Regions from separate parts of the Paenibacillus sp. CFBP13512 genome, predicted to be linked through region 2. Evidence: riboswitches for the same ligand, from Rfam matches in the RefSeq annotation. Region 2 holds a riboswitch; each other region holds the start of a gene.
The links. A riboswitch is a leader RNA that binds a small molecule or an ion and turns the genes downstream of it on or off. The one in region 2 is predicted to bind thiamine pyrophosphate.
Positions count from the first base shown of each region.

Region 1: another riboswitch for thiamine pyrophosphate. It lies ahead of PaeCFBP13512_RS04870 (thiamine phosphate synthase); the one in region 2 lies ahead of PaeCFBP13512_RS15755 (ABC transporter substrate-binding protein).
Region 3: another riboswitch for thiamine pyrophosphate. It lies ahead of tenA (thiaminase II); the one in region 2 lies ahead of PaeCFBP13512_RS15755 (ABC transporter substrate-binding protein).
Region 4: another riboswitch for thiamine pyrophosphate. It lies ahead of thiM (hydroxyethylthiazole kinase); the one in region 2 lies ahead of PaeCFBP13512_RS15755 (ABC transporter substrate-binding protein).

Region 1 is NZ_QGAD01000003.1:90,292-97,828, reverse strand. It holds gene PaeCFBP13512_RS04905 (alpha/beta hydrolase) at 1-317, shown strand, start outside; gene PaeCFBP13512_RS04900 (thiamine diphosphokinase) at 512-1,159, shown strand; gene PaeCFBP13512_RS04895 (GrpB family protein) at 1,363-1,911, opposite strand; gene PaeCFBP13512_RS04890 (MoeB/ThiF family adenylyltransferase) at 1,928-2,986, opposite strand; gene PaeCFBP13512_RS04885 (thiazole synthase) at 2,989-3,756, opposite strand; gene thiS (sulfur carrier protein ThiS) at 3,758-3,961, opposite strand; gene thiO (glycine oxidase ThiO) at 3,952-5,124, opposite strand; gene PaeCFBP13512_RS04870 (thiamine phosphate synthase) at 5,133-5,768, opposite strand; TPP riboswitch at 6,012-6,121, opposite strand; gene PaeCFBP13512_RS23630 (ATP-binding cassette domain-containing protein) at 6,285-7,178, opposite strand; partial or broken gene PaeCFBP13512_RS23625 (ATP-binding cassette domain-containing protein) at 7,253-7,537, opposite strand, start outside.
Region 2 is NZ_QGAD01000011.1:9,630-17,166, forward strand. It holds gene PaeCFBP13512_RS15725 (mannitol-1-phosphate 5-dehydrogenase) at 1-247, shown strand, start outside; gene PaeCFBP13512_RS15730 (hypothetical protein) at 381-779, shown strand; gene PaeCFBP13512_RS15735 (EAL domain-containing protein) at 918-1,946, opposite strand; gene PaeCFBP13512_RS15740 (bifunctional 2',3'-cyclic-nucleotide 2'-phosphodiesterase/3'-nucleotidase) at 2,190-4,469, opposite strand; gene PaeCFBP13512_RS15745 (aspartyl-phosphate phosphatase Spo0E family protein) at 4,800-4,976, opposite strand; gene PaeCFBP13512_RS15750 (pyridoxamine 5'-phosphate oxidase family protein) at 5,267-5,683, opposite strand; TPP riboswitch at 5,922-6,033, shown strand; gene PaeCFBP13512_RS15755 (ABC transporter substrate-binding protein) at 6,150-7,190, shown strand; gene PaeCFBP13512_RS15760 (MTH1187 family thiamine-binding protein) at 7,211-7,501, shown strand; gene PaeCFBP13512_RS15765 (ABC transporter permease) at 7,510-7,537, shown strand, end outside.
Region 3 is NZ_QGAD01000009.1:194,461-201,997, forward strand. It holds gene rlmN (23S rRNA (adenine(2503)-C(2))-methyltransferase RlmN) at 1-604, opposite strand, end outside; gene PaeCFBP13512_RS14845 (ArsR/SmtB family transcription factor) at 648-965, opposite strand; gene PaeCFBP13512_RS14850 (nuclear transport factor 2 family protein) at 1,134-1,511, shown strand; gene PaeCFBP13512_RS14855 (energy-coupling factor transporter transmembrane component T family protein) at 1,780-2,520, opposite strand; gene PaeCFBP13512_RS14860 (ABC transporter ATP-binding protein) at 2,517-4,115, opposite strand; gene PaeCFBP13512_RS14865 (ECF transporter S component) at 4,093-4,689, opposite strand; gene tenA (thiaminase II) at 4,707-5,393, opposite strand; TPP riboswitch at 5,538-5,641, opposite strand; gene PaeCFBP13512_RS14875 (TIGR01777 family oxidoreductase) at 5,813-6,709, shown strand; gene rluF (23S rRNA pseudouridine(2604) synthase RluF) at 6,826-7,533, shown strand.
Region 4 is NZ_QGAD01000018.1:8,974-16,510, reverse strand. It holds gene PaeCFBP13512_RS19380 (MBL fold metallo-hydrolase) at 1-29, opposite strand, end outside; gene PaeCFBP13512_RS19375 (TetR/AcrR family transcriptional regulator) at 262-828, opposite strand; gene PaeCFBP13512_RS19370 (DUF1129 family protein) at 995-1,663, opposite strand; gene PaeCFBP13512_RS19365 (alpha/beta hydrolase) at 1,812-2,642, shown strand; TPP riboswitch at 2,828-2,930, shown strand; gene thiM (hydroxyethylthiazole kinase) at 3,101-3,919, shown strand; gene thiD (bifunctional hydroxymethylpyrimidine kinase/phosphomethylpyrimidine kinase) at 4,038-4,853, shown strand; gene thiE (thiamine phosphate synthase) at 4,846-5,523, shown strand; gene PaeCFBP13512_RS19345 (DoxX family protein) at 5,755-6,282, opposite strand; gene PaeCFBP13512_RS19340 (DUF3048 domain-containing protein) at 6,714-7,537, shown strand, end outside.

The DNA.
Region 1 (7,537 bases), on a different contig from region 2:
TGTCCCTGTTATATCCTGAACTGTTCCAGCAGGTGATTAGTCTATCCGGTGCTTACTATAAGCAAAGTCAGGATATTATCGCACAAGCTCAAAATCTTACAGATTTGAATGTATATATGATTGTAGGTCTGCAAGAAACTGATTTTGAGAGCGATACAGGTATTTACGATTTTGTACAATTAAACCGTGAGACTCGTGACCTTTTACAAGAACGCGGAGCCACTGTACAATATAGCGAAAAAGATGGTAAACATTTGTGGGGCTTCTGGCAAAAAGAACTTCCTGCTGCATTAAAATACTTTTTACCAGAAATCTAAAATTTGTAGCTCTTTATTACTTACAGTAGAAATCGAACTTTCAAACGGGTTATATTGATGTTTACGCTTTCACATCCAAAAAAATCTATAATTCGTTTGATTGCTCGTCTTTTCTATTGTATCTGTGTGATAGAAAGTTATGCAACTACAATTTCAATATATCTTCTTTTATTTGATGAAACGAGGGCTGATTCATGTCGATGAAGCGTGCTATTATTTTCTCGGGTGGTCAATTACATCCTGATTTTGTACAACAGATTCAAGAAGACGATTTGATTATCGGTGCAGATCGTGGAGCCTTATTTTTAATTGAACACGGTATTCACCCTCATGTCGCTGTAGGGGATTTCGATTCATTGACCAATCGTGAACATGATCTAGAGAATATCAAAGCTAATAGTGATCAGTTGATTGTCTATGACTCGGTGGAAAAAGATTGGTCTGATACTGAAGCTGCCTTTGAAATTGCGATGGAACGTCATATTCGGGAAATTTTAATTTTGGGAGCGCTTGGTACACGATTTGATCATACGTTAGCCAATGTACAACTGCTAGTCCGTGCTGTTCAGCATCAAGTGAATTGCAGCATTATGGATATGAATAATTATATTTCACTTACTAGTACTCAAGCGGTTATCGAAAATCGTGGTTTTCCTTATATTTCATTGTTGCCTATTACTTCTGAGGTGACCGGTATTAATCTCACCGGATTTCAATATCCGTTAGAACATGCTACTTTACGTATGGGTCAATCCCGTGGTATTAGTAATCATTTGATTAATGAAGAAGGTACAGTGAGTATTGAAGGTGGTTTACTACTTATTATTCAAAGTAGAGATTAATCGCTCTATTTTAATCATATAGGTTGTAATCGTGCTTATGATCAGTTCATAGTATTACATACAAAAATCCATGTATGAAGAGAATATTCTCTTTGTACATGGATTTTTGTATACCTCTGTAAAGTTATTGATCGCTATAGAATCTGTTTAGTCATGATAAGCTTTCTTGTACGCATAATAAGATTAAGTTAATGAGACCGTTCTTAATGATGACCTAGTACTTTTTGTACAAAATCTGTTTTGGCTTGCGTATAGGCTTCTCGATCATCTTTGTTATCTACAGCCAACTTTTGCTTTAATTGAGCATATTGCTCTGCCCATTCTGGATGTGCGATTAAGCGATCACGAAACAACAGTTGATTTTTCCATTGTTCTCCTTGTTGCAATACGATATGCAAATGAGCAACACGCTTATCATTGATTACTTTCACAAAAAATCTACGATGTTCTTTACCATCCAATTCAGGCGGTACATAATTCCAGTTTTCTTTTTCCAATACAGAAATGATCGCTGGTAATGAATCAAAAGAATCTGTGATTGCCATCATATCAATAATAGGTTTGGCTGGTAGATGTGGTATCGCTGTACTACCAAAATGTTGAATATCATTTATCGCAAACGGAGTTAATAATATCGTTAATTCATTTTTGTACATCTGCCCCTGTTCTACCCATTGTGGATCAGGTTGAGCAATTTCAATAGCTTCTGTTGCCCAGACAGGCCAAGTTGATTCATTGTGAATATCAGTCAATATGATCCTCTCCTTTTTAACCAAAATATCTGTGATATAAAGTACGCGCTTCTGCAATATCTTTAGTACCGTGCACCATTACACGTCCATCACGGAAAATAACAAGACGTTGTCCACTTTGCATCGTCATAGATACCAAAAAAGGAGTAACACTGACTTGATGTTCTTCCAATTTAGCTAAGCGCTGAGCGGTTTCTTGCAAGTCTACGGTTACTTTTTGTGCAGGACGAATCTGTACCGTGTCTCGACCGCATAATACTTCGGTTTTACTTTGACCGGCTTTTGTCAAATAAGGATACGTGGGTTCACTGCCACAAGAAGGACAATGAGGTTTGCGTGCGCTGCTCATTTTGATCGAAACTTGTTCATTGTTCCATAGGTCAAACGATAACAATGTACCTCGCAATTGATCTACATTACCACTAAGTAACTTAATTGCTTCTGTACATTGATGAGCTACAACCATCTGCACAGCTGGAGGAATAATACCTGAAGTATCACATGTATCTCCGCCAAGTGGTGCAGATTCCATTAAGCATTGCAGACAAGGAGTAACTCCCGGAATAATCGTAAATGTAATACCATAGCTACCTACACAACCACCATATATCCACGGAATATTATATTTTTGTGAAATGTCATTAATCATAAGTCTTGTCTCAAAGTTATCGGTTGCATCCATAATAAGATCTACACCTTTAGCTAGATCTTTCATTTCATCAGCAGTAACATCTGCAATATGTGCCTGTATATCTACTTCAGAATTGATCTGTTGTAGACGACGTTGAGCAGCGATCGCTTTGGGCATACGCTCTTGAGCATCTTGCTCTGTAAAAAGTTGTTGCCGTTGCAAATTGCTCCATTCCACATAATCACGGTCTGCAATAATGACTTTACCTACGCCTGCTCGCACTAACGTTTCTGCTGAACTCGACCCTAAAGCTCCAGCGCCTACAATAAGTACAGTAGCTTCTGCTAAATGTTGCTGACCTTTTTGCCCTAATGGAGCAAATCGTTCTTGTCTGGAGTACCGATTTTGTTGTTCAGGTTGTTGCTCTATGTTGGTAGTATTCACGTTCAAGTGGTAATCATCCCTTCTGCTGGGCTACTTGCCACAGCATACTCACGTACAGGAATCATGCCTGCTTCCCTTCCTAATCGACCTGCTTCTACCCCCAGCTTCATTGCTGTTGCCATTTGGACAGGATTGGTTGCACCTGAGACTGCACTATTTAGCAGTACTGCATCCGCACCTAATTCCATTGCATAAGCAGCATCTTTAGGAGAACGTATACCTGCATCTACAATCACAGGTACAGTCGCTTGATCGATAATCCATTGTAAAGCAGATGGATTGAGTATTCCTTTACCCGAACCGATCGGTGAAGCACCCGGCATAATCGCATGTACACCAAGTTGCTGTAGACGTTTGGCTAACATGTAATCATCAGAGATATACGGCAGCACAATAAATCCTTCTGCTAGCAAGACTTCGCAAGCTTTTACAGTCTCCAAAGGATCAGGTAAAAGCAACGTATCATCTCCGATAACTTCTACTTTTATCATATCACATAATCCAGAAGCTTTTGCTAAGCGAGCGATACGGATCGCTTCTTCTGCTGTTTTGGCTCCTGCGGTATTTGGAAGTAATTTGTATTTTTTGAGATCTAACATTTCCAGAAAGTTCGGTTCATTCACTTGATCTAAATTCAATCGTCTGACAGCAAAAGTTAGCACTTCTGTACCTGAAGCTTCAACAGCTTGATTCTGAATCTGTAAATCTGTAAATTTCCCTGTTCCTAATAATAGCCGTGATGTAAATGTATGTGTACCTATCGTTAACAAATCAGCCACCTCCTACAAAATGTACAATCTCTAATATATCTTTGTCTGCCAGTGTAATATGCGGATGTTCTTCTTTTTGCAAAATTTGTTGATTATGCTCTACAATGACTGTTTTTTGACCAAGCGATAATGATTCTAGTAGTTTGGATACGGTATTGTATTCAGGTTCTACATATTTCCGATTGCCATTAATTATTAATTCCATATAGACACTCCTTCGATTGTAGATAAAGATTTAGTTGATAGAGATTTCGACTTTCGTAAAGCTCGTTCTGGTGAAAAACAATCGGGAATATGACCTGTATGATTGTTTATGAGTGCCTCTGCTATCCATTTTGCTGTGCCAGCAGCCAACAACATTCCATTGCGATAATGACCGGATGCTGTCCATAATCCAGCGAGCGGTTGAATTTGCCCCAAGTAAGGTAATTCATCCGGTGTTCCAGGTCGTATGCCTGACCAACAACGTTCAAACGTAGCTGATCCCACCGCAGGTAGAAATTGCTCCGCTCCAGACAACAACTGAGCAATTGCAGAAATATCTACTGTTGTATCTGTACGTTCTGGTTTACTCGTAGCTCCGATCCAGATTCGATGATCGCTTTTGGGAATCATATAAATGCCTTTTCCATAGATCGTATGTCCAAGATACTGAGAAGGCGTACTAACTTCGATTAATTCTCCTTTGACCGGCACAAAAGGCAAATGATACTGCTCTGTTGCTAACAATTGTTGTGTACACAAGCCTGTTGTTAAAACTACTTGTTCAGCATAGATCTCCCCTTGGTTAGTGATTACACCTGTAATATGATCTTTCTTTTGCGAATGTAGTAAGCGATATACTTCAGTCTCTGGATAAAAATCAACATGATATTGAATCGCTGCTTGAACAAGGGCTTGATTGAGCAAAGCTGGAATTAATTGCGGTTCATCTGGATTGTAGATCATGCCAGAAGGAGCATAAATATATGGCTCCACTTGTGCTAAATGTGAAGGACTCCACCACTCTTTGCGATCTACTTGGGAATCAGTATGTGTAGGAACAGCAGTCATGGGTAGCAAAAATCCTTCTGTTCGCAGTCCAATATCAATCCCTGTCTGCTCCAATAGATCAGTAGCCAGCTTGCTATAGAGCGATTGACTGTATAATGCCAATTGATACAACTCTTGATGAGCGAAATGTTCTGAATGAGCCGCTAACATTCCACCTGCTGCCCCTGACGCACCAGAAGCGGGTTGATTTTTTTCCAGCAAAGCGACTTTGACTCCTTGTTGTACCAGTTCATAAGCAAGCGCAGCACCGATAACGCCAGCGCCTACAACGATCACGTCATAATGATTAGTCTTACCATTCGATAGATGAACCATCCGCCGATTCACTTCTTTCCTAATGATTGTGATTGTAGATCGGTAAAAGTAACTTGTTGAATACTTTCGTTATATAACCGACAGACATGCTGTGGATGTTCCGCTTCAAAAATACCCGACATGACAGCTATTCCTGTAGCACCTGCTTGATGAATGTCTTGGCAATGTTCGGGTTGAATACCACCTATAGCAATCACAGGTATAGATACAGCATGACAAAGCTTTTCTAATTGATCTAATCCTCGTGGACTCAGATCTGGCTTAGAAGTAGTCGCATAAATATGTCCATAAAAAAGATAATCTACCCCTTCATCTTGAGCTTGTAATGCTTGCTCTATGCTATGAACAGATCGCCCGACTTTCCATCTTGAAAGAGGATCATCTGTAGTTATATAAGACATATGTTCACTTAAATGCACACCACCTATATTCAGATCCACTGCTAATTGAGATCGGCTATTGATCCTGATTTTGGATCGTGGCACTCCTGTATGAATCAACTGCTGGACAGCATCAATGATCTGAGAATCAGACCACTTTTTTTCACGAATATGAATAGCGGTTGTCCATGAATAGATCTGGGAAGCTATCTTTACAAGCTGATCGATCGATTGTTGACCTGTACTGATGGCATGAAGCTCCATAAGATATATGCTCTCCTTCCCTCAAAATATGTATAAGTGAACGCAAAAAAGCCACTTCTTATGAATAAAGAAGTGGCTAGTATAAACTTAGAAAATAATGATTCTTGTCTGAGATCAAACAAGATTATTATTAGAATAACGGACAACATATCGACAATCCTCATAAGCTAATTCTGTATAAAATAATTTCTGCTCCATACAGTCAATGACTTAATCGTACATGCAATATGATCTAACATTTCCGTAACTCTGCTACCACTTCCCTACGCTGGTATGATCCAGATCAGGTACAAAGGGTCCGAAAGCAATATCTACTTTCATCTCAGCCTCAAGCGGCCCCCCTAGTGCATTCAAGCTATTCGATTTGTTATTCATCTTAGCAAACAGATTTCGATAAAGCAAATCATTATAGAAATATAATATACAAATAATGTAAATCAAAAGCAAATATACATCCAAAATTATTATAAATAAATGATATTGTTAGCTTTATTTATAAAAATATTTATACATCTATTATTTTGCTTTAGCTTCAGACCATTGCTCAACATCCCAAATTTTAGTGACCCAATCTTCATAAAATTCAGGTTCATGAGAAACAAGCAAGATCGTACCTTTGTATGCTTTTAAAGCACGTTTCAGTTCGTTTTTAGCATGAACATCCAAGTGATTGGTAGGCTCATCGAAAAGTACCCAGTTGCTTTCACGTAATAAAAGTTTGCATAAGCGTACTTTCGCTTGCTCTCCACCACTTAACATACGCATAGGACGTGTAATATGCTCATTTTTCAATCCACAACGTGCTAGGTGACCTCGAACTTCATTTTGACTCAAATGAGAAAATTCATTCCATACTTCATCAATCGGTGTCAATTGATCCGGGCGTACTTCTTGCTCAAAATAAGCCGAATGTAAATAATCGCCAAGATACGTTTTACCACTAACCGGTTGAAGTTTACCTAGAATTGTTTTGAGCAAAGTTGATTTACCTACACCATTACAACCTACGATAGCAATTTTCTCGCCACGTTCAATATTCATAGTCATTTTAGGCAATAAAGCGTGAGTATAACCGATCTCGAAGTCTTTACCTTCAAATACCGTTTTACTACTTGCACGTGCTTCTTTGAAATTAAATGTCGGCTTTGCAAATTCTTCCGGTTTGTCGATTCGCTCGATCCGATTTAATTGCTTTTCACGACTTTTCGCACGTCCTGATGTCGATGCACGTGCTTTATTTTTTTGAATAAATTCTTCTTGTTTTTTGATAAAATCTTGCTGTTTTTCAAACGCTTCAATATGTTGATGCTTTTGAATATCTGCCATTTCCAAAAACTTAGCATAATCAGCTGTATACCTATTTAATTTGGCAAATTCCAAATGATAAATAACATTAACAACTTGATTCATGAAATCCGTATCATGCGAAATCAATACAAAAGCATGTGGATAGTCTTGTAGATAACGTGTTAACCATTGAATGTGTTCTACATCCAGATAGTTGGTAGGCTCATCTAATAACAATACATTAGGCTTTTCAAGTAGTAATTTGGCAAGTAATACTTTGGTACGTTGTCCACCACTTAATGCTGTTACATCTTTATCAAGTCCGATTACATTCAGACCCAGACCATAAGCCATATCTTCAACTTTGGTATCTAGTAAATAGAAATCTCCAATTTCCAGTTGTTCTTGGATATCACCCATTTGCTCTAACAATACTTCCAATTGTTCAGGTGAAGCATCTGCCATCTGGTTAGTGACTTCGT
Region 2 (7,537 bases):
TCGTCTTGTAGGCCCTGTAAAAATGGCGACTGAATTCGATCTTAGTCGTGATCATTTGCTTAAAGGAATTGCCGCGGCATTCCATTATGACAACACAGCTGATCCTCAATCTGCTGAACTACAAGGACGTATCCAAGCTGAAGGCTTCGGCCCTGTGGTAAGCGACGTTACTGGATTTGCCAAAGACAGCGAAGACTACAATAAAGTCATTGCCGCTTACGAAGAATTGAAGTCTTTAAAAGGCTAAATAAAGGAAGGGATACCTAAAGGTATCCCTTCCTTTATTCCACTTTACTTATTAAGTAAAATTTGACTTTTATGTTTAAATCACTATATAATAGCCACTTAATTAAATATTAGTATAAAAGGAGTTGTAATTTATGAAAAATATTTCAAAAAAATTAATCATCGCCTCTGCAATTACTTTAGGCCTAACGTCTATGGCACCTTTGACAAGCAGTGTATCAGCTGAACCCGCACGCGTAGTAATTTCGACTCAATATTTAAGTGTTTCTCAAGTTAAAGCTATGGCTAGTTTCATGCGCACTTCTACTGGTGCACCTGCTATTATATCCGCAACTGCTTTAGGTGGTCTTTTATCTAAAGTTCCTTATGCATCAGTTGTTATTATGGCAGCAAGTTTAGCAGCAAATGCTAATTCAAGAGCAGAAGTTATATATGCGGCTGATAATAATATGAGAGTCAAAGCAGTAACCACTGATTATGCTGATTATCATACTTCATATTCCCAAGTAACAACGTTCACACCTGTAAAATAATTTTATTTTAAATACTTAACTAATGATCTCTTTATATACTAAGTTAAACTAGTATATAAAGAGATTTTAATATAGCTTCATTTTCTTCCAAACTATTATTAGTAGTTAAACTTATTCAATAAATTTTACATACTACTATTAACCTAATTGAAGATTAGGAGAATCAGATGGTTTCCCAAACAAGTATCCCTGTGCTAGCTCAATACCGATACTACGGCAAAATTCGTATTCTTCACGGCGTTCGATGCCTTCTGCTAATACAGTTGAACCGTGCTTTTGTGAACGTTCAAGAATATGAATAATCTTTTGCTGTTGCTCAGGATGAGTATCACAATGATCAATCAAACTGCGATCTATTTTGACATAATCCGGTTGAAGATAATCGATTAATTCAGGCTTTGAATAACCTGAACCAACATCATCCAGTGCTACCGATATCCCGTTGCTACGATACACGTCAAAAATATTTTGCAATTTAGGCATTTCGATAATATTCTCTGTCTCCACCACTTCAAACACAAAATCTTTTGGATTGAGATCAAGGCGTTCTATTGCTTCAAACGTATGGCTCAAGCAATATTGTGGGTTATAAATAGAGGATGGTAAAAAGTTAATAAACCGTTTAATTCCCGGTTGTAAATGCTCAGCACTGACCTCAATCGCTGAGATGCGAGCCGCACGATCTAGAAAAGAGTGTAATCCTGTTTTACGTGCGATATCGAATAACCGATACGGCTGAAAAGTAGGGCCATTTTGAATCGGACGCAGAAGAAATTCATATGCGATCACTTGCTCATGTTGATCCACAATAGGTTGCATATGGCTGGTAAACTGCTTTTTCCGAATAATCTCTACAACATCATCATGTTGCAAACGGGTGACAAATACGGACAATGAAAGCCACACAGGCTCTCCACCAATATCGTCTGAACCCAACAAACCTACAGATACACATGATGTAATGTCTTCAGGTAAACTTCGTACCCACTGCATAATATCAAGCATCTGTCCTCTTGACTGATATGAAATAGAACAAATATCTTCCATGATATACGTATCATAAGATTGTTGTCGGATTAGAGTTTCAAGAGAAGGAGAAAGCGGTCGCAAGGACACTGTTCCTTGGTCTTCTATAGGTTGAACATAACTACAACCGCTACAATTCATAGCAATCCTCCTTAATAATAAAGCAAAAACATAAGATGAACGTCAAAATATAATGATTTACAGACAAGTTACTTCTACTTTTAATCTTATTAATTATATCATCCTTAAACGCAGATAACATTAGACACTCTGTCTATTATCGGTTTAAATGTTGATTTTGAATACACCAAAGACTGCAATCTATTTTCTATTGCAGTCTTTGGTGTATGATTCGATCCTATTTTGGATTCATATTCCTCGCTATTAGCTAGCTGGAATCTCGATAGCATCTCCAACTTGAAGTTTCGTTGGATCTGTAATTTTATTGTATTTAGCAAGTTCTTCCCATGTTACGCCATATTTCAGACTAATACGGTACAGATTATCACCTTTTTTGATGATATACGTTTGCTCATCTGTAGGTTTCACTGGCTTGTCTACAGCTGGTTTGGTTGGTTTTGGAGCTGGCTTCGTTGTTGGTTTAGCAGGTTTCGCTGGTGTTACTGGTTTCACCGGTTTGGCTGGTGTCACCGCTGGCTGGCTACCTGCTGCTGTATTCGAAAGATTAATAGAATATTTAGCAAAACCATCTGCTGCTTCGCCTACATAAGCAATTGGATCTGCTCCTGCTACCGCTTTAGCACTAGCTAGTGCATCTTTTGCTTTTGGAGAAGTATTGAATGTCACCGTTGGATTGCCTTTGATTGGTGCAAGTGACCAGTTACCATCAGCAGCTGGATCGATTGTTTTGTTTTCACGGATATAATCGATAATCACTTGACGGTTCTCGTCTGGTGCAGCTAGGATAATACGTTTACCATCTGGATTCGCCAATTTAGAAGCAGATGCACGATAGTTGTTTGTAGCTACAACAAATTTTTGTTCGGGATCAATCGCTTTACCGTTAAATTGTAAATTCACAATACGGTTAGAAGATGCGTTTAGAACTGTTCCTTTTGCATCGTATTTAGGTGGTTGTGTAACATCAATTTGGTATGTTACGCCATCGATAACATCAAAGTTATACGTTGGGAAGTCCATATTGATTAACGCTTGCTCACCTGATTTAGCTGGATCGATCTGATTGAATTGTCCTGCAGACCATTCCAACCAGTTTTTCACTTCAGCGCCATTGACAAGCACAGCGTGAACTGTATTTGGGTATACATAAAGGTCAGATACGTTTTTGATCGCTATTGTACCTGCTGGAATATCTGTGTAGTAACTTGCTCCTGAACGTCCACCTGCTTTGAATGGAGCTCCAGCAGAAAGGATTGGCAAGTTCTCATATTCTGTACCTTGAAGTTGTTTCTCCAGATACCATTTCTGAGCATTCGTTACGATCTGGATCGAAGGATCATCTTCTACCAGTGCAAAGTAACTTGTAATACGAGCTGTAGATTCACCTACAGGTCCACGAATATAACCTAGTGTTTCTTCATGCTCATGATATACAGAATCGACGACACCTTGATCTGCTTGAACCAATGCTTTTTTGGTTGCTGTATCATAGATTGGACGAGCTTCTACTTTAGAATCGCTTACTGTCCATTTGTCGCCTTGTTGTTTCAATTCAAGGTCAATAATACCCAAGTGATCGCCCCAGAATCCTGGCTCTACAGAAGGAACACCATTGATTGTACCTTTTTCAAGATCAACGCCTGTTTTCCCAGCAAAATCAGCACTAGGGAATACTTTGTGTGCATGTCCGAACATAATCGCATCAATACCTGGCACTTTGCTCAAGTACAACACAGAATTTTCTATCAATTCGGTCTGTGGAATATCTTCAAACCCAGAATGCGGAACAGCAATAATGATGTCTGCGCCTTCTGCTTTCATTTGTGGAATAAATTTGTTCGCTGTTTCGATAATATCTTTAGCAACCACTTTCCCCGACAAGTTTGCGCTATCCCATTGCATGACTTGAGGTGGTACGAAGCCAATAACGCCTACTTTAATTGTATGCTTAGCTCCACTTTCGTCAGTTACTTCTTTATCTAGAATAAGGTAAGGTGTAAAGTAGTTCTTCTCGCCTTTACCTGTACCATCATCTGTATAAATATTAGCATTTACATAAGGGAAATTAGCACCTTTTAACGCATTGCCCAAGAAATCAAGGCCATAGTTAAATTCATGGTTACCGATATTTCCAGCATCGTAGCCCAATTGGTTCATGGCTTTGTAGACAGGATGAACTTCGCCTGTTTTTAAAGGATCGACTTTAGCTACATAATCGCCTAACGGATTACCCTGCAATAGATCACCGTTATCAATCAATACACTATTGGTTGCTTCTGCACGAGCATTTTTGATCAATGTCGCTGTTTTAGCGTAACCGTATTGATCTGTAGTTGCATCTGAGTAGTAATCATAGTTCATTACGTTAACATGAATATCTGTTGTCTCCAACAAACGCAATTTCACTGTAGATTCAGAAGAAGTGGTTTCTGCTGCAAAAGCAGGAACTGCCGACACTGCAAACAATTGCAGCGCTGCGATGACAGTAATTGCTTTTTTAAATGTTTTGTTTCCTAAGTTCAAAATAAAAAACCCCTCCCAAATATATTCGCATTTGCTTGACCTTTTACGACTTTATCTCTGCGCCCGATATGTATTATCAGCATGAATAACTCGCTTAACCATAATTCATGCTGTTTTAAAACGATTACATTATATATTGTAATCTATTTATAGAATAGGCAAGATAAAGAAGAAAAGGCTACCAAAAGAAACGCATGATAGAATTGTATACTATCAGCTGATATATTTGAAGGGTTATTAGTTCTATTTTTTATGAAAATGATATTTATTTTACGAAAAATTCTATATTTTACATGATTGTGTCATGTTTCTTTTCATAAAATCTATACATTAAGGTATTAAAAAATCGGCATCTTGATCTTTATATTGAAAATACATATCTAAAATTCGATCTAATTGCTCGGACTGATCCAACACACGATAATCACGTACTCCGTGTTCTTCTGCCATCTGGTTCAGTATGCGGCGTTCCTGTTCGATCTGCTGTTCAATCTGTTTTAAATTCAAGGAAACCACCTCCAGTATAGTTCCTTTACAGTTCTACAATAAGAACTTTCAGTTTATCCCACCATCGGCATTTTACATGTTATGATCTAAAATAATTCTACTTATCTTTTTATACCTTATTTGGGCATACCTTATCAAGTTCCTCAAGTACCTATTTTATCCTTTTTCTGGAAATAAAAAGACGAAAAAACTCGGAATTTGAATTTTGCATTCATTTTACTTGTTTCGCAAATTCAAATCCCGAGTTTTTTATACTATTACTGCCTATTTAATTCTTTTGAAAAAGAATATTATGCAGTCCAAGTTTGTTTGTTGCCATCTTTATCTGTATATTCAATCGTTTGTGGTTTGATATCTAGGATCACATAATCAGGATCTTCTGGACCGGAGAACCATTCTTTAAATTCTTCTTTCCAGACACGTTTTTTGAGTTCGTCGTCTGTAGATACAGAACTTACGCCTTCAATTTCAACGACTTGACTTGTGCCGCCTTTTTCATAACCCAACAATACATAACAGTTCGGATTTTTTTCTAACTCTTCGACTTTATGTGTTTTGCGGTTCGTCGCGAGATGAATATTTAAGCCTTCATTATATAGCGCCATATAACGTACTTTAGGTTTGTCATTTTCTACAGTACCTAGTGCACAAAATGGGTTACCTTCTAATGCAGTCAAAATTGCTTGTTCTTCAGCTGTTTTACTCATGATCAATCTCCTCCTGTATATAAACGTATGGGTGTATTCAATTTCTTAGTCTATGTATATCAAATAGATATGATAGAAAAAGATTGAATGGAACTTTATTAGTTACAAACTTCCGTATATGTAAATACCCTTAGACAGAGTTCCTGAACCGAAATAGATTGTCTATTGCTGATGACAACGCATTCTCTGTACTGGACAGTTGATACCCTCTGGTCTATAATTACAATGTAAAAAAACCGCATACGTACAGGGGAGCTAGTTGCAACTGGCTGAGAGTGTATTGTGATAAATACAGACCCTTATACCTGATCTGGATAATGCCAGCGTAGGAAAGTAACAAGTCGTTATATGCTGTATGTTGAGCTTATAATTGCACCTATGTCGTCCCGATGGGGGCGTTTTTTTTATGCCTTTTATCAAGTGAAGACCGATTCTACTATTTGATTGAACAGAAAGAAGGGTTAGGATGATTGGAAATAAAAAAGGGTGGCGGAAAGGCTTACCATGGTTAATGGTAGGTTTATTATGGATCACAACTGCATGTGGTTCAGCAGCAAGTACAACCAATACAACAGATGAAGCGGGCAATACATCTGCACTTAAAGATGTCAAAGTCGTTCTAGACTGGACACCTAATACAAATCATACCGGCTTATATGTAGCCCAAGCACAGGGCTTTTATAAAGAAGCAGGATTGAATGTCGAAATTATAGCGCCCGGACAAGGCGGAGCAGATACGATGGTCGCTTCTGGTGAAGTGCCTTTTGGAATCAGCTACCAAGAAAGTGTCACACAAGCTAGAGTTCAAGGTGTTCCACTCGTCTCGCTTGCTGCTGTTATTCAACATAATACTTCTGGCTTCGCGGCACCTACAGATCGCGGGATCAAGACGCCTAAAGATATGGAAGGCAAATCCTATGGCGCTTGGGGCTCTCCTGTTGAAGAAGCTGTCATGAAATCGATTATGGACACGGACGGCGGCGATGTTAGCAAAGTTAAAAGTGTGAATATCGGGAATGCCGATTATTTTACAGCAGTACAAAAAGGAATCGACTTTGCCTGGATATTCTACGCATGGACAGGCATAGAAGCTGAACTTCGTGGTCAGCCGTTAGATATGTTATATGTTAAAGATTATTCTGACCAACTGGATTACTATACCCCTGTTATCGTAACCAATGAGAAGCAGATCTCTACCGATCCTGAATTGGTCAAATCATTTATGGCGGCAACCAGTAAAGGGTATGAATATGCGATTGCGCATCCAGACGAATCTGCGGATATCTTGCTCAAAGCTGTTCCTGATCTTGATCCTAAATTAGTAAAAGCCAGTCAAGAATGGTTATCTCCACGTTATCAAGATGATGCACCACGCTGGGGTGAACAAAAACAATCCGTCTGGGAAGGATATGCCAACTGGATGTTCAAGCAAAAATTGCTCGATAGTCCATTAGATGCAACTAAAGCCTATACCAATGATTATTTACCTGCGGCAACGACTAAATAGAGAATAAGGAGATGGATAGAATGGCACATACGTTACTCAGTATTCAAGTAATTCCCAAAACACAAGCAGGCGAGAACTCTTATGATTATGTAGATCGGGCGATTGAAGTGATTCAAGCATCCGGCGTGAAATATGAAGTTCATCCACTTGAGACTACTATGGAAGGCGAACTTAGCGAATTGCTAGAAGTGGTTCGTCAAATGCATGAAGCTTTGGTGGAGAAAGGTAGTCCTAGTATCATTTCTCAGATCAAGATTGCACATAGTCCATCCGGTATCAGTATGGATGGATTGACCGAGAAGTACCGCTAATGTCTGCTATGAGATCATGGTGGAAAAGCATATGGC
Region 3 (7,537 bases), on a different contig from region 2:
CAGGCAGACCACTTGTAGATACAGTGATTCGCTTAGGAGCGATAACTAGACCTTTGCGGTCTTTCACGATATTTAAGAAATCGACCATATTTTCAAAGTTATCAAATGGTTCGCCGATACCCATTACTACGATATGAGTCACCAATTGGTCTTGCGCGGCTGCATCCAGATGGAATTGTACTTTCATAATCTGCTCGACAATCTCACCCGCGGTTAGATCACGACTTTTCTTAATCAGACCACTAGCGCAAAAGCTACAGCCAATATTACAGCCTACTTGCGTGGTGACACAGACCGATTGACCATACTTCTGACGCATCAATACGGTTTCGATTAAGTTGCCATCTTCCAAACGGAACAGAAATTTTACTGTACCATCGGCAGATTCTTGCTTCACATGTTCGGTTAATGTTTGAATCGCAAAGTGCTCGGTAAGCAAAGCGATACAAGCAGGATTCACTTCAGTCATTTTATTAAATTCAGTTACACGCTGACGATACAAATAGTCCCATACTTGACTTGCGCGGAATTTCTTATGTCCACGTTCACCTAGCCATGCTGATAATTGATCTAATGTTAATCCATAAATGGACGGTTTATTCATGGTATACCTTCTTTCAAAGCGAATAAATTTGAGAATATATAGATTACACTAGATCTTCTTCTTCGGTTTGAAGAATCGATGTTAGTAATCCAGGAAATTGAGTGTCTAGTTCACTGCGGCAAATGCTATAAAAATGCTGTCTGCCTTCGATGCGTAATTGGATAAGCCCTATTTCGCGCAATATTTTAACATGATGAGACAATGTTGATTTGGAAATATGACTCATCTGAAAACCTGCACAGCTTTTTTCTCCATGATGGGCAAGACACAGTAGTATTTTCAGTCGCACAGGATCACTTAGTGCACTGAATACGTCTACAAGCTTGATTGGTGTCGGTGCTACAGCTTCTAATATTTTCATACTCTTCAACTTATCATTTATTGGAGCAAGTATCAATTGAAAAGTACGATTTTGGTCGAACTATTTATTACTTTGAAAATGTGCTACACTTTATTAGTTCGATTTTCATCAAACTATTAATCAAAATAACGGTATGATTGTGTTTTTAATCAAAGGGAGATTTGTAAAATGACAACCGCAGTACACACACTAAATGACTATTTTCGCTTATTCGATGCTTCACGTACTGATGAACAAGCGATGGAACAATTACTGAATTTATTTATTCCTGATGTAGAGATCGTATTAAATGGAGCATCACGTAAAGGATTCAAAAACTTTATCGACATGTTCTATCAATATAATATCGATATCAAACATATGCATGAACCGTGGGAACTGCAAAACAACGGAACCTACGAATCCCGCTGGGCAGTATGTGGAATGTCGAGCGAAGGAACCGTATATGCCAAAACAGGCATTGATATTGCTCGTGTAAATGAAGAAGGTCAGATTGTCTATTTAGAAAATGTACAAGAAAACCAAGATGCTTTTAGTAAATATTGATACTTCTATGTAGATTAATGTCTATGTTTATTGCGATAGGATCTGACAGCTGTGATTGTGATCCATGTAAATAGTGCAACGATAGCAATCAGTATTCCCATCGTAATAAACAAACTGCTCCATACGATATGCAAAAGGCTCACCTCTTTTTTTATTAAAGACTATTGGTAATTATAGTAAGTTTACATAAGCTATGATCGGCATGCAAATACTATAGAAGTTAAAAGAAGGAGCATCTTGACTACAACAAGATGCTCCTTCTTTTAATCTATATTTTTAATACTACAGCTATACACAGAACAACTACTAACAATAATCCACAGTACCATCCATCTTTCCCCGTTAATTGCGGAGTCAGATAATACGTGCGCTGGCGTGTGCCTGTGAATCCGCGTGCTTCCATAGCTATCGCTATTCGTTCAGACTTCCGAATACCCTGAGTGAATAGCGGTAGGGCGTAGCGGATGAAGGATTTCCAACTATTCTTCTGCTTATATCCTCTAATCTTATGTGCTGATTTCATTTGAGCTAGTTCCATCTGAAAAAGCGGGATAAAGCGAAATCCAGCTAACAGTCCATAAGCCCATTTAGGCGACAATCGGCATTGGTGGACCAGACTCATAATCATAGCAGTCAGATCGGTTGTAGACGTAAACAGCAAGCCATACGTGACAAAGCCAAGCATACGAAGTGCGATCATTAGTCCATTGTTTAGACTTTCTTCGGTGATATGGAACCATCCCCATTGCCACAGAGTATGCTCCCCTTTACCAAAAGCCGCCATCATCCAAAAAATCATCACAAAAAAGATCGTATACGGCAATAACCGTTTGAGCAAATAAGGAATACGCCATCCACCTAGCGTCAATCCAATCACCAGTGCTACTATCCAGATCGCTAAGGTGATCCGAGGATCAGTGACTGCCATCAATACACACATCACTAACAAATGAGTTACCAACTTGATCGTCGGATTCAATGTTGATAACCAAGAGTCATTACTTTTCATATAATACTCCGCTCCTTCTCTGGCTTCATCAGTTGATAATGAAGCGGAGCAATAATCGCATGATGACCGATAGATTCGGGATGTGTAAATAGATGATACGGTGCACCATTGTAGATTACTTTGCCCTGATCAAACACAATCACTCGATTGGCGTATTCATCGACCAGATCCATATCGTGTGTAACCATCACAATTGTAGTACCTTGTGCTTGCCGTTGTTGCAATCGCTTGATCAATTCAGCCGATGTACGGGCATCTTGTCCGAAGGTCGGTTCATCTAATAGAAGTAAAGATTGGTCAAATAACAACATAGTCGCTACACTCAAGCGCCGCTTTTGCCCCAGACTGAGTGTAAATGGATGTTGATCCTGATAGTCTTCTAAGCCAAATTCCTGTAGCAACTGTACCGTTCTGGCATACACTTCTTCTTCGCTCCAATTGCGTTGTCGTCCTCCAAAAGCAATCTCATCAAATACAGTATCTGTCACAAATTGCAGTTCAGGATTTTGAAAAACAAATCCTGCTTGCTCATATAGATCGCGATCACTCCACTTTTTCAAAGGGATATCTTGAAAGTAAAGTTGCCCGCTACGGATACGTTCTAGACGGATCAGGCTTTTGAGAAATGTGCTTTTGCCACTTCCATTCGCACCGACAATCGCTACCCATTCCCCTGACGGAATACGGATATTCATATCACGCATCACAGACTTTTGACGATAACCGATATCCAGTTGCTCGGTTAAAATGATAGCAGACCCACCCTTACCTTCTTGGTCTGCATCTAATGCAGAAGCACGTCGTTGTTGTAAAGTCTGTTGCAATCGCTGGGCTAACGGATGCGAAGGATGGTCTTGCACATCGTCCCATGTATACGGAAATAATTTGGGTTGCCAGATGCCTGCTTCTTGCATCTCTGCTCGATATCGCTGGATCATCTCTGCTGGCTCTCCTTGCGCAATCATAATACCTTGCGCATTCATAAGGATGACTCGATCCATCCACTGTATACAGCCATCTAAAGTGTGCTCGACAAATACCATTGTCTGTCCATGCTGATCTGCTAGCTCATGTAGCAATTGAAAGATTTCTTTACGACTGACTGGATCTAATTGTGCAGTCGGTTCATCGAAAAAAAGAACTTCTGGTTCAAGCGCCAACAGACAGGCTAATGCTAACCGTTGCTTCATGCCACCAGACAATGTCTCGATCGGCGTATGCCCATCTATATCCAGACCTACTTGCTTCATGACAGCCTCTATCATGGCATCCATTTGAGTACGGGGAATCAAGCGATTTTCTAAGCTAAAAGCGATCTCTTCATCCACATGAAGCATGCAGAACTGGGAATCTGGATCTTGGAACATGACTCCACATTGAGGGGCTAATCGAATCTCACCTTCCACCTCGGCTTCTACATGTTCAGGAATAATGCCTGATAACACAGATAATAGTGTCGACTTCCCACTTCCACTTGGTCCCAAAATAAGTACTTTTTCACCTCGTGAGATCGACAGATCAATACCGTTCAAAACGTTAGCTTCTCGATTATAAAAGCGTACCGACAGGTCTTTACACTCCAGAAGCGATTCCATTAGGTTTTCCCTTCTTCCGCCGTGCTTTCATAATTTCGTATTGATCCAGCACTCCTGTTTTGCACAAAGCTTCTACGACAATCTTGGCTAACCCTCCACCTAAGATCATTCCGCTGATCATTTGAATAATCAGCGTTAACAGCAATACCTGAGTTGTATAGTAACCGAATCCGTTAGCAATAACGTTATAAAGGACTCCACCTACCGCTGCCAATGCACCAGACAACATGAGAGTCATCAAGTTATACCGTTTGTAGCCAAATAGAGCGAAAGCAATCTCTGCTCCAATCCCTTGAAACACACCGATCAATAAGGCAGATAAGCCAAAATGACTACCGGTTAATAGCTCTACCGCCGCAGCCGCTACTTCAGCGATCAATGCCGCCCCTGGCTTACGAATAATATAAGCCACAATCGGGCTTGCTATAATCCAGATGCCAAACATAAATCCTGCACCTACCGGTCCAACCAGTGCTGAGATCGGTATCCATAACGTAGACCAACCTAGATAAATCACACCGCAAGCTACGGCTAAAATAACTGTTAATACAACCTCTTTCATTTTCCATGTCATATGGATCGGCTGAGCATTCATACGCGTGCAACCTCCATCGGTACAGGCCAATCTTGTAGCGTGTAAGCCATATCCCAGAACATATATTCAAATTGACAGCTCAGTAGAAAATGTTCTTTCATACGTGCACGATGTGCAGGTGTTGTCTGCTCTGCCCATTGATCTAAGCGAGCGCAAAATTGATGCGTTATTGTATCTGTTCGATTGCCATAGAAGCTGATCCAATCATAAAAAGGATGAGATGCATCAGGCTTCACCTCTTCCAGTAACTTCACACCAATTTCCCAGTATGTCCACGGACAAGGCAATAATACAGCCAAAATATCACCCAGATCACCTTCATGAGCTACCGTTAACATATGACGAATATAATGATGAGACGAAGGCGAAAGCGCGTATCCTTGTAAATCTTCATATCTTACGCCTGCTACATCACAGAAATTATTATGAGGATGAATTTCACTATGAAGCACAAATGAAATCTGTTCATTAAACATCGCCATATCTTCGCGTGTTGGGCACTTGGCAATCGCTGTTCCATAGATACGCATAAATGAATTCAAATACTCAAAATCTTGTTTTACATAATGGATTAACTGCTCACTACGCAGATCACCTTTGGCAATGCCTTGAACAAAGGGATGATTGAAAATCGCTTCAAAAATAGGGTCTGCTGCCTGTCTAATTTCCTGTGAAAATGTCATAATTGTATCCTCCTTAGATTGAAGCATCAGGATCGATGCTTGGTTAATAAAGAAGGACCACTGCTGGAATATATGGAAAAATACATGCAAAAAAGCCGCCCCGTGATGGAGCGGCAGAATAGGTGTACGTATTGTACAGGTACTCTTGCACAGTCTCCACTTTCCTACGCTAGTATGAACTAGATCAGGTTCCAAGGGTCCGGGATCTTCCCGTCTCAGCCTACACAAAGGCTCCCCTAGTGGTCATTCGATTCATTTGCATCTTACTGTACACACGATTGAAGAGACTGTCAACTGCTATAAGAATCTTGTGGTTTCCTTTTTTTACCGTTATACACTTATAAAATGGTGTAAAATATAGATATTATTAGGTATTTGCACGCAGATTAAAATATCTGAATAGAAGTGAGTTGATGGGGATGACACGTAAAGTAGTATTAGCAGGCGGTACCGGATTTATCGGCCAGTATTTGGAAAAAAAGTTTACAGCTATGGATATAGATGTTCAGATCATTTCCAGACAATCTCCACATATCGCATGGGATGATTATCAAGGGATTGTGCAAGCGTTAGATGGCGCAGAGATGGTGATTAATCTGGCGGGGAAATCGGTCAATTGTCGTTATAACGAGCAGAACAAACGTGAAATTATGAATTCCCGAGTAGAAACCACACAGATTCTTGGAAACGCTATCTTGGATTGTGAACATCCGCCTGCCGTATGGATAAATTCCAGTACAGCGACTATTTATCGTCATGCAGAAGATCGTCCGATGACCGAGACGAAAGGCGAGATCGGGACTGGCTTTTCAGTCGATGTTGCCAAAGCTTGGGAAGAAGCTTTTTTCGCGTTTAACCTTCCTCATACACGACAAGCGGCATTACGAATAGCGATTGTACTCGGTCCGGGCGGTGGGGTTATGACTCCTTTTCAAAATCTTGTTCGCTTTGGACTAGGGGGTCATCAAGGATCAGGCAAGCAGATGTTTAGCTGGATTCATGTTGAAGATTTATTCCAAATTATTTTATTTATTCAAGAGTGGGAATCTCTGGAAGGAGTATTTAACTGTACGTCACCGAATCCAGTCACCAATCGGGAACTGATGGCGACCATGCGCAAAGTGATGCATCGTAAAGGCGGTCTGCCTGCTTCCACATGGATGCTGAATCTAGGTGCTCGAATCATCCGTACCGAGCCTGAATTGGTACTCAAAAGTCGCTGGGTGGTTCCTAATCGCCTGATCAAAGAAGGATTCATGTTCAAATACGGTCGCTTGGAAAAAGCACTGCAACATATTTTGCATACGAAGTCATAATCTATAGATCTGTGAATGATTCTTTTAAAATACAGCAAAAAAGGGTATCGTAGAGATAGACTTGAGTTCGAGCAGAATAGCTGACTCAAAAATTAGAGTTAAAGGTGTGCTTATACGTGCGAATTAATAAATATATTAGTGAATCTGGAATTACATCCCGCCGGGGTGCTGATAAATGGATCAATGAAGGTATTGTCACGATCAATGGTGTGGTTGCAGAGCTTGGAAGTCAGGTGGAAGAAGGCGACGACGTTCGAGTGAATGGCAAGCCGATCCAAGTGGAACAGGAAAATGTCTATATCGTGCTTAACAAACCGGTAGGCATCACCAGTACAACCGAGCGTCATATTCGGGGGAATATCGTTGATTTTGTTAATCATCCTTTACGTATTTTCCATGTCGGGCGACTCGATAAAGACTCGGATGGCTTGATTATGCTGACCAATGATGGCGATATCGTCAACGAAATTTTACGTGCTGAAAATAAACATGAAAAAGAATATATCGTAACGGTCGATCAACCGATTACGCCTTCTTTTCTAAAAAACATGGCTTCTGGTGTAGAGATTCTCGATACGGTTACATTGCCTTGTCAGGTCGTTCAACAATCCAAATATGTATTCAAAATCATTTTGACTCAAGGCTTGAATCGTCAGATTCGCCGGATGTGCTCTGCTCTTGGTTATGAAGTACGTGCGCTACGCCGTACACGTATTATGAATATTCGTCTGGGTAATTTACCAACAGGCAAGTGGCGTGACCTGACAACTGATGAACTGAATCGCTTATTCCGTGATCTGGAATATACGCCGAAAAAACGCTAACACA
Region 4 (7,537 bases), on a different contig from region 2:
TGTAATTTACTTTTACTAACTATTCTCATATCAATCACCTCTTAATTACACTATAAACTAATAGTATTAGTTTAATCAATAACTATATTCATAATTTAAATAAATATATATCTTCTTTAGCTTAAAAGTTGTTTTTTTCTACTCATGAGTACACGATAATTTAGACATAACCATAAAAAAATACACCATTCTAAAGATAGATTGGTGTACACAAAGGTACCGAATCTCAATAGAAATGGTGTATGGATAGATTTATGATTGTTATTGCGAAGTATGCAAACCTTGTAAAAAGGTATCAATAATCAGTTCAAAGCTTTGATTCACATCTACCTTCAGACCAAATCCACCTGTTCTTTCTAAAGAACTGAATCCATGAAGAACACTGCGTAGTCCACGTATTGCATGAATAAGAGCATCGTCATTTAGATCAAACCCTGCGAGCACTTGAGTAAATAACTCTAATACTTGATTCTTCATTGTATCCAATTCTTCATCATCCGTATCAGAAATATAAAGCGTCGCTTCATATAGTCCGGGATGAGCACGGGTAAATTCAAGATAAGCACGCGACATCTCACGAATCGCTTTATCTTCCGATCTGCCTACAGTAGCGTGCATCAGTACATTTTTGAGCTGATCCAATCCAGTTAATGCCATTTCACGACGTAATCCTGGTAGTCCATTCACATGATTATAAAGAGAAGGCGAACGAATACCTAGCTTTTTAGCTAATACGGTTAGTGTCACTTCATGTAGCCCGTGTTCATCTGCTAAGACTGTGGCTGCTTTTACAATAGATTGGAGATTAAGACCGGCACGAGGTGGCAATGTATAAACCTCCTTCAACTATAACTATACCTATTCGTCATTAATGAATAGGATTCGTTTATCAGCTATGCATATTCATCAATTCTTCGTTATTGTAATTTATAATCATAGAATTAGCAAAATAGAATATTAATCTACTCATCTTATCTACTAGAGATCATCGATGTTATTTGCGCATAAAAATAAATTTCTGTCCAACTACTCCGATCACAAATAACAGTAAACTCACCCACGGTACAATCGTAATCACAGGCATCACTTGACGTAAAAAGATACCTACACCAAAAATCAAAATCAAAATTACCAAGTACGTCAAAATAGCGCGAGCATTGATTTGCATACCCGGTTTGGTAGTGTCACTTTTTTCAACAGGTTGATCGGTAAATCGAGTTAGCATTTCGACTAAAGCAATCGAACCGACAGCGACAATAATCAGTGTGGCTACATTAATCTGCCCGACAATTCCTGAATCGCTAATACTGATTCGAAATAGTCCCATCAGTGCTTGAATAAGAAAAACCCATGTGAGCGCTATCCAAGGAATCATCAAGTAATACATCGGCTTGCTCAATTGACGCTTTTCGGGTAAATTACGAATTAACATATTGCCATATTCCATCGAATCTTTAGCAAATAACTGTTTGGCGGTTTTTCCTTTTTTCTGTGCATCTAATAAATGATGACCCATTTCTAAAAGTAATTCTTCACCAGCTTCACGATCAATACGTGCATCCCGTACATGAACAATCACATCATCATAGTAATCTAAATTTTCGGGTTTTAACTGATCTCGTACAACATTAATATCCTTAACCATCTGGCGTATTGTGCTCATTATTTATTCCTCCATTCTCATTGTTCGAATCTATTATTTTGCCATACTTTCCTTGCGTTGACAATGATCTAGCGTTAATGATAATATGATTTCAAGATTAAAGCTCATTAAACTGATCGGAATTGTTTATTTAAAAGGAGGAATCATCATGGAACGTAATATCGTCATTCGACATCACGACTTGGATCTGACAGCTAGTATTCATTATCCAGAACAGGAACCGCAATTAGCCGGACGGGGCAAAAGCCGTACACCGCTGATTGTGATCTGCCATGGTTTTGTAGGCAGCCGCATTGGAGTGGATCGCCTATTTGTTAGTACAGCCCGTGAATTGGCGGCTGACGGTTATATGGTGGTTCGTTTTGATTATGCAGGTTGCGGTGAAAGCAGCGGCGAATATGGCAATGAAGGCTTAGAATCAATGGTTGCTCAGACTCGTACTGTACTTGATTATGCGATGACTTGCAGTGATATTGATCCGACACGGGTCACTTTAATTGGACATAGCTTGGGCGGAGCTGTAGCGATTCTGACATCGGTACGCGATCAACGTGTCAAAAGTCTGGTGCTCTGGTCAGCAGTAGGGCATCCATTTAACGATATCGTCAAATTAACAGGACGTGACAAATACGATCAAGCAGTGATCGAAGGCAAAGCCGACCATCTAGGGTATTCATTTACGCCGATATACTTTGATTCACTTGGCAATTATCAACCGTTTCAAGAAGCCAAGCAGTTTAATGGCGATGTGCTCGTTATTCATGGAACAGGCGACGATGTGATCCCTGTCGATTATGCCTTTTTATATCAGAAAGTATTCTGGACACGTTCAGAAGGACGCTGTGATAAAGAGATCATTTTTCAAGCAGATCATACGTATTCTAACGGTACACACCGACGTGAATTACTGGACAAAACTCGTCAATGGCTTACAGGACGTGAAGTGGCTCAGACCGATTGGCAACACTGGATGATATAAGCGTTTGGCAATATAAACACTTATATCGTAAGATATTTTGCTATCGCAAAAATCATGTTCGATTGGACTAGAAGAAGTAGCGCTTATACCGCCAAGCGCTTGTATAGTAAGATATTAACCAATTTCTCACTCTTTACCAGATCATTCACCAGTGGTATGGTAAGAAAGAACAATTGAATAGTTACTGATTTCACTAGGGGAGCCTGTTGGCTGAGACGAAAATGAATTTTCGGACCCTTGGAACCTGATCTGGATTATACTAGCGGAGGGAAGTGGAGGCTGAATTTTCACTCAAGTTATGTCTACCTGAATGAATGTTTGACCCATTTGTCTCTTTAGAGATGGATGGGTCTTTATTGCGTTCAGCTCTTATAATATAAACCCTAACCTTTTCTACATATAATCCAAATAGAATGAGGTAATCGCAAAATATCTATTTATTACAGGAGGCTAATCAAATGAGCTTTTTAGCAAAAGTACAAGCACAAAATCCACTTGTTCATAATATTACGAATATGGTCGTGACTAATTTTACAGCCAATGGATTGCTGGCTTTGGGCGCTTCTCCTTTTATGGCATATGCCCATGAAGAAGTAACAGATGTGGCTGCAATGGCAAGTGCTGTGGTGCTCAATATCGGTACGCTTGATCCTTATACAGTCGAAGCTATTCTCCAAGCAGGACGCTCAGCCAATCAAGCAGGTGTACCTGTTGTATTTGATCCGGTAGGAGCAGGAGCGACACCTTATCGTACCCAGTCAGCGATACAGATTACTGAGCATATCCAGATTGATGTGTTACGTGGCAATGTGGCTGAAGTCGCTAATGTCATCGGCGAACAATGGCATATCAAAGGCGTAGATGCAGGAGCAGGCGAAGGAAATATGGTCGAGATTGCTGAACAAGCGGCTCGCCAATTGAAATGTATCGTAGCGATCACAGGCGAAAAAGATGTGGTCACTGATGGCAATACCACCTATACCATTGCAAATAGTCACAGCATCTTAACACGGGTCACAGGCGGAGGTTGCCTGCTCAGTGCTGTTGTGGGTGCATTTATCGCAGTGGCTGATCCTACAGAGTCACAAGAACGCTTAAACGCTGTAGTTGAAGCACTAGCGTTTTACGGTATCGCAGCAGAGATTGCTTACCAACAGACCGCAGGACAAGGCACAGGTAGCTTTCAGATCGAATTTATCAATCAACTCTCTCTAGTCACACCCGATATCGTATCCACCCATTCAAAAATCGCAAAAGTCCAGCGCTTGGCAAGATAAGCGCGACATCTTCTAATCAAATAAAACGTGATTTTTGTGTAACAAAATATCTTACGATTAGCGCTTGGCAAGATAAGCGCGACATCTTCTATCTAATATATCCAAAGGAGTGAAAAAGATGAATGTATATCAAGCTTTAACGATTGCTGGTTCAGACAGTGGAGGAGGCGCAGGGATTCAAGCCGATCTCAAAACATTTCAAGAACTCGGAGTCTATGGTATGTCTGTTCTTACTGCTGTTACGGCTCAAAATACAAAAGGGGTACAAGGAGTCTATCCGGTAGAAATTGAAGGTATTATTCAGCAATTGGATTCAATCGGTACAGATCTACAACCGCATGCTGTCAAAACAGGGATGTTATTTAGCGCTGAGATTATTCGTCATGTCGCTCAAAAAGTAAAACAGTACCAGTGGCAACATCTAGTGATTGATCCAGTGATGGTAGCCAAAGGCGGATCTGTGCTTTTGCAACAAGAAGCATTACAAGCGCTCGTCTCGGATCTGATTCCGTTAGCAGAGATCATCACTCCGAATTTACCAGAAGCAGAGCTACTCACAGGGATATCGATCACCAACATGCAACAGCGTGAACAAGCCGCCACACAGTTAATTGATATGGGTGCAACGTATGTAGTGATTAAAGGTGGACATGATGCATCGACTTCAACCGTTGTGGATTTGTTGTATGATGGACAACATTTTGAATATTTTGAAAGCCAGCGTATTGATACAATGCATACGCATGGGACAGGCTGTACTTTTTCAGCGGCATTAACGGCAACATTAGCTCAAGGTAAATCGATCCATGAAGCTGTAGATACCGCCAAGCAATTTATTCAAGCCGCGATTGAAGATGGACTGGGAATTGGTTCCGATCATGGGCCTACTAATCATTTTGCGTATCAACAAAGGAGCCGGGTCTATAATGTCTAAGCCAGATCAACACCAATTGCGCCAGTATTTACGCCTTTATCTAGTGATGGGTAGTGTCAATTGTACACAACCACCAGAAGAAGTATTAACATCTGCCATCGCAGGAGGGATTACTCTTTTTCAATTTCGTGAAAAAGGGGTCGGGGCACTCACAGGGCAAGCGTACTACCAACTGGCTGAATCTCTTCAACAGATCTGTAGAGAGCATAAGATTCCATTTATAGTGAATGATGATATTGAATTAGCGATTGCACTAGACGCCGATGGGATTCATGTAGGGCAAGAAGATATACCTGCCGATCAGATTCGTGCACGTCTTGGGCAAAATAAAATGATTGGTGTATCTGCTCATTCGGTCGATGAAGCTAGACAAGCTATTCAAGATGGAGCTGATTACTTAGGCATAGGACCGATCTATCCGACCACTTCCAAAGCTGATGCCGAAGCCGTACAAGGAACACGTACGATTACAGCTCTTAAGAACCATCAGATACATATTCCATTAGTAGGTATTGGCGGTATTCATGCAGATAATGCAGAGCCGATCTTAACCGCAGGAGCCGATGGAATAGCAGTGATATCTGCCATTGCAGGACAAAACAACGTCGAGCAAGCTACGGAGCAATTGAATACACTCACCAAGCACTTTATTGCCAATCAAAAGCAGTAATAGACGGCTTGAAGTTGATTCGAATAGAAATTAATCAAAATAAAGTACAAAAAAGTCATTCTGTATACCGTAGCTTAAAGTACGGTGTAGCGAATGACTTTTCAAGTGGATTTCTATTTTTTTTATCTATTGTACAGTAGGTTCTTTCTGTTCTCCTTGTGATGATCTATATGTTACTGCGAATAACATCGATCATTCTATAGAAGCCAATTGATTCGGTTATTTATATCGTTAAGCGATTTTATGCTGATTAGGCAAGGTATCTTGTTGTTTGTTACGACGGTTGAAGAAGCGAGTGCGTAAGTAAGGAACGATCCAGCGATCTAGACCAATTTTACCAGCATTTGCACCGGCAACGATAATGAAGATTTCAGCAAGTAACAAGTAAGGGTTGGTGCTTACAGTGCCCGAGAACAAGAATGCGAAGTTCATTACCATTCCCATTAGTGCTGCAAGTGTAGTACATGCACCTAAGATTAATCCAAGTCCGACAAGGAATTCACCGATAGGAACAAGAACATTGAATAGTGCTACATTTGGTAAAGCGAAATGTTGTAAAAATGCGCCCCAGCCTGCTTGTACACTTGGATGTTCTCCGCCTGTATTGGCGATAGCACCTGTTAAGAATCCAGTAGCATCGAATCCGCCACCACTTAATTTTTCCCATCCACCAGCGATCCATTTAAAACCGATATATACCCGTAGTATAGTTAATAACCACATTGCCACACTGTTTTCTCTTAGCCATCTGTTCATGATTGCCACTCCCCTGAATAATGTTTTATTTTTGTAAGTCTGTGCTAACTTGTTGAGTTGGTGATGATCATCTCTTCCATGTCTTTATTTTAAATCACAACTAAATTTTAAAATGTGATAAAAATCACAATCTTAGATAAATTTTTAATATTTTATTATTGAACTGTTAAAATATGGTATATATAAATGAAGTAGATGTTTGGATGATGGTATTCGTTAATTACTTCATATGTATTCTATATAGAAGAAGCTTATGTTTTAATAAGAAGTAGACCGTGGTTTACATCTTCTGCTTGTACATAAACAGCCAGCCGATTTTAATTCATTTGAAGTTCATATGTGTGTTCTATAGTAGGAATGTATCCTACTGTGCAGATGACAACGATCTGCTACATTGCATAATGATGCTAATCACTGAGGGGGATACTATTGTAATGAATCAATCTGGATTATGGAAAGTAAGCAAATGGACGATTCCACTTGTACTCACTGCTAGTCTGATCGGTTGCGGGTCTGCTGAAGTGGCTACACCTGCACCACAGCAACAACCTGAACCTGCCAAAGTAACTGAACCGATCGCACCAGAAAAGCCAGCAGAAGTGGCCTATACCGCTCCACTTACCGGATTACCTGTAAAGCAACCTTCTCTAGCTAGACCGATTGCGGTCATGATTAACAATGCACCTGCGGCACGTCCACAATCAGGATTAGCACAAGCAGATATGGTCTATGAAGTGCTAGCCGAAGGAGGAATCACTCGTCTGATCGCTGTATATCAGAGTTATCATGGGGATGTGACGATCGGCCCTGTGCGGAGTATTCGTCCGTATTTAATCGGCATCGGGGAAAGTGTAGGCGCATTGCTTGTTCATGCCGGAGGTAGCCCGGAAGCGTACAGTATATTGCAACAAGGAAAGAAAGAGCATTTAGATGAGATCACCAATGCAAGTGCTCCATTCTGGCGAGATTCCAGCCGTAAAGCGCCTCATAATTTATATACGAATGAAGAGAAATTACGTAAAGGTGCACTCCAAAAAAATTACAAACAAGAGATCACGATTCCAACCTATCCTTTTCTACCTTCTACAACTGCTAAATCTTCAACAAGTACAACAACCGATTCACTAAATACAGATCATTCTTCAGTTCCAACCGACACTAATTCACTCAAAGTAGATACCTTTTCTGCCGATACTAAAGATAGTATTAGTGCTAATGATTCAAGCTCAACATCCTCTGCCACAACAGCAACCAAAGC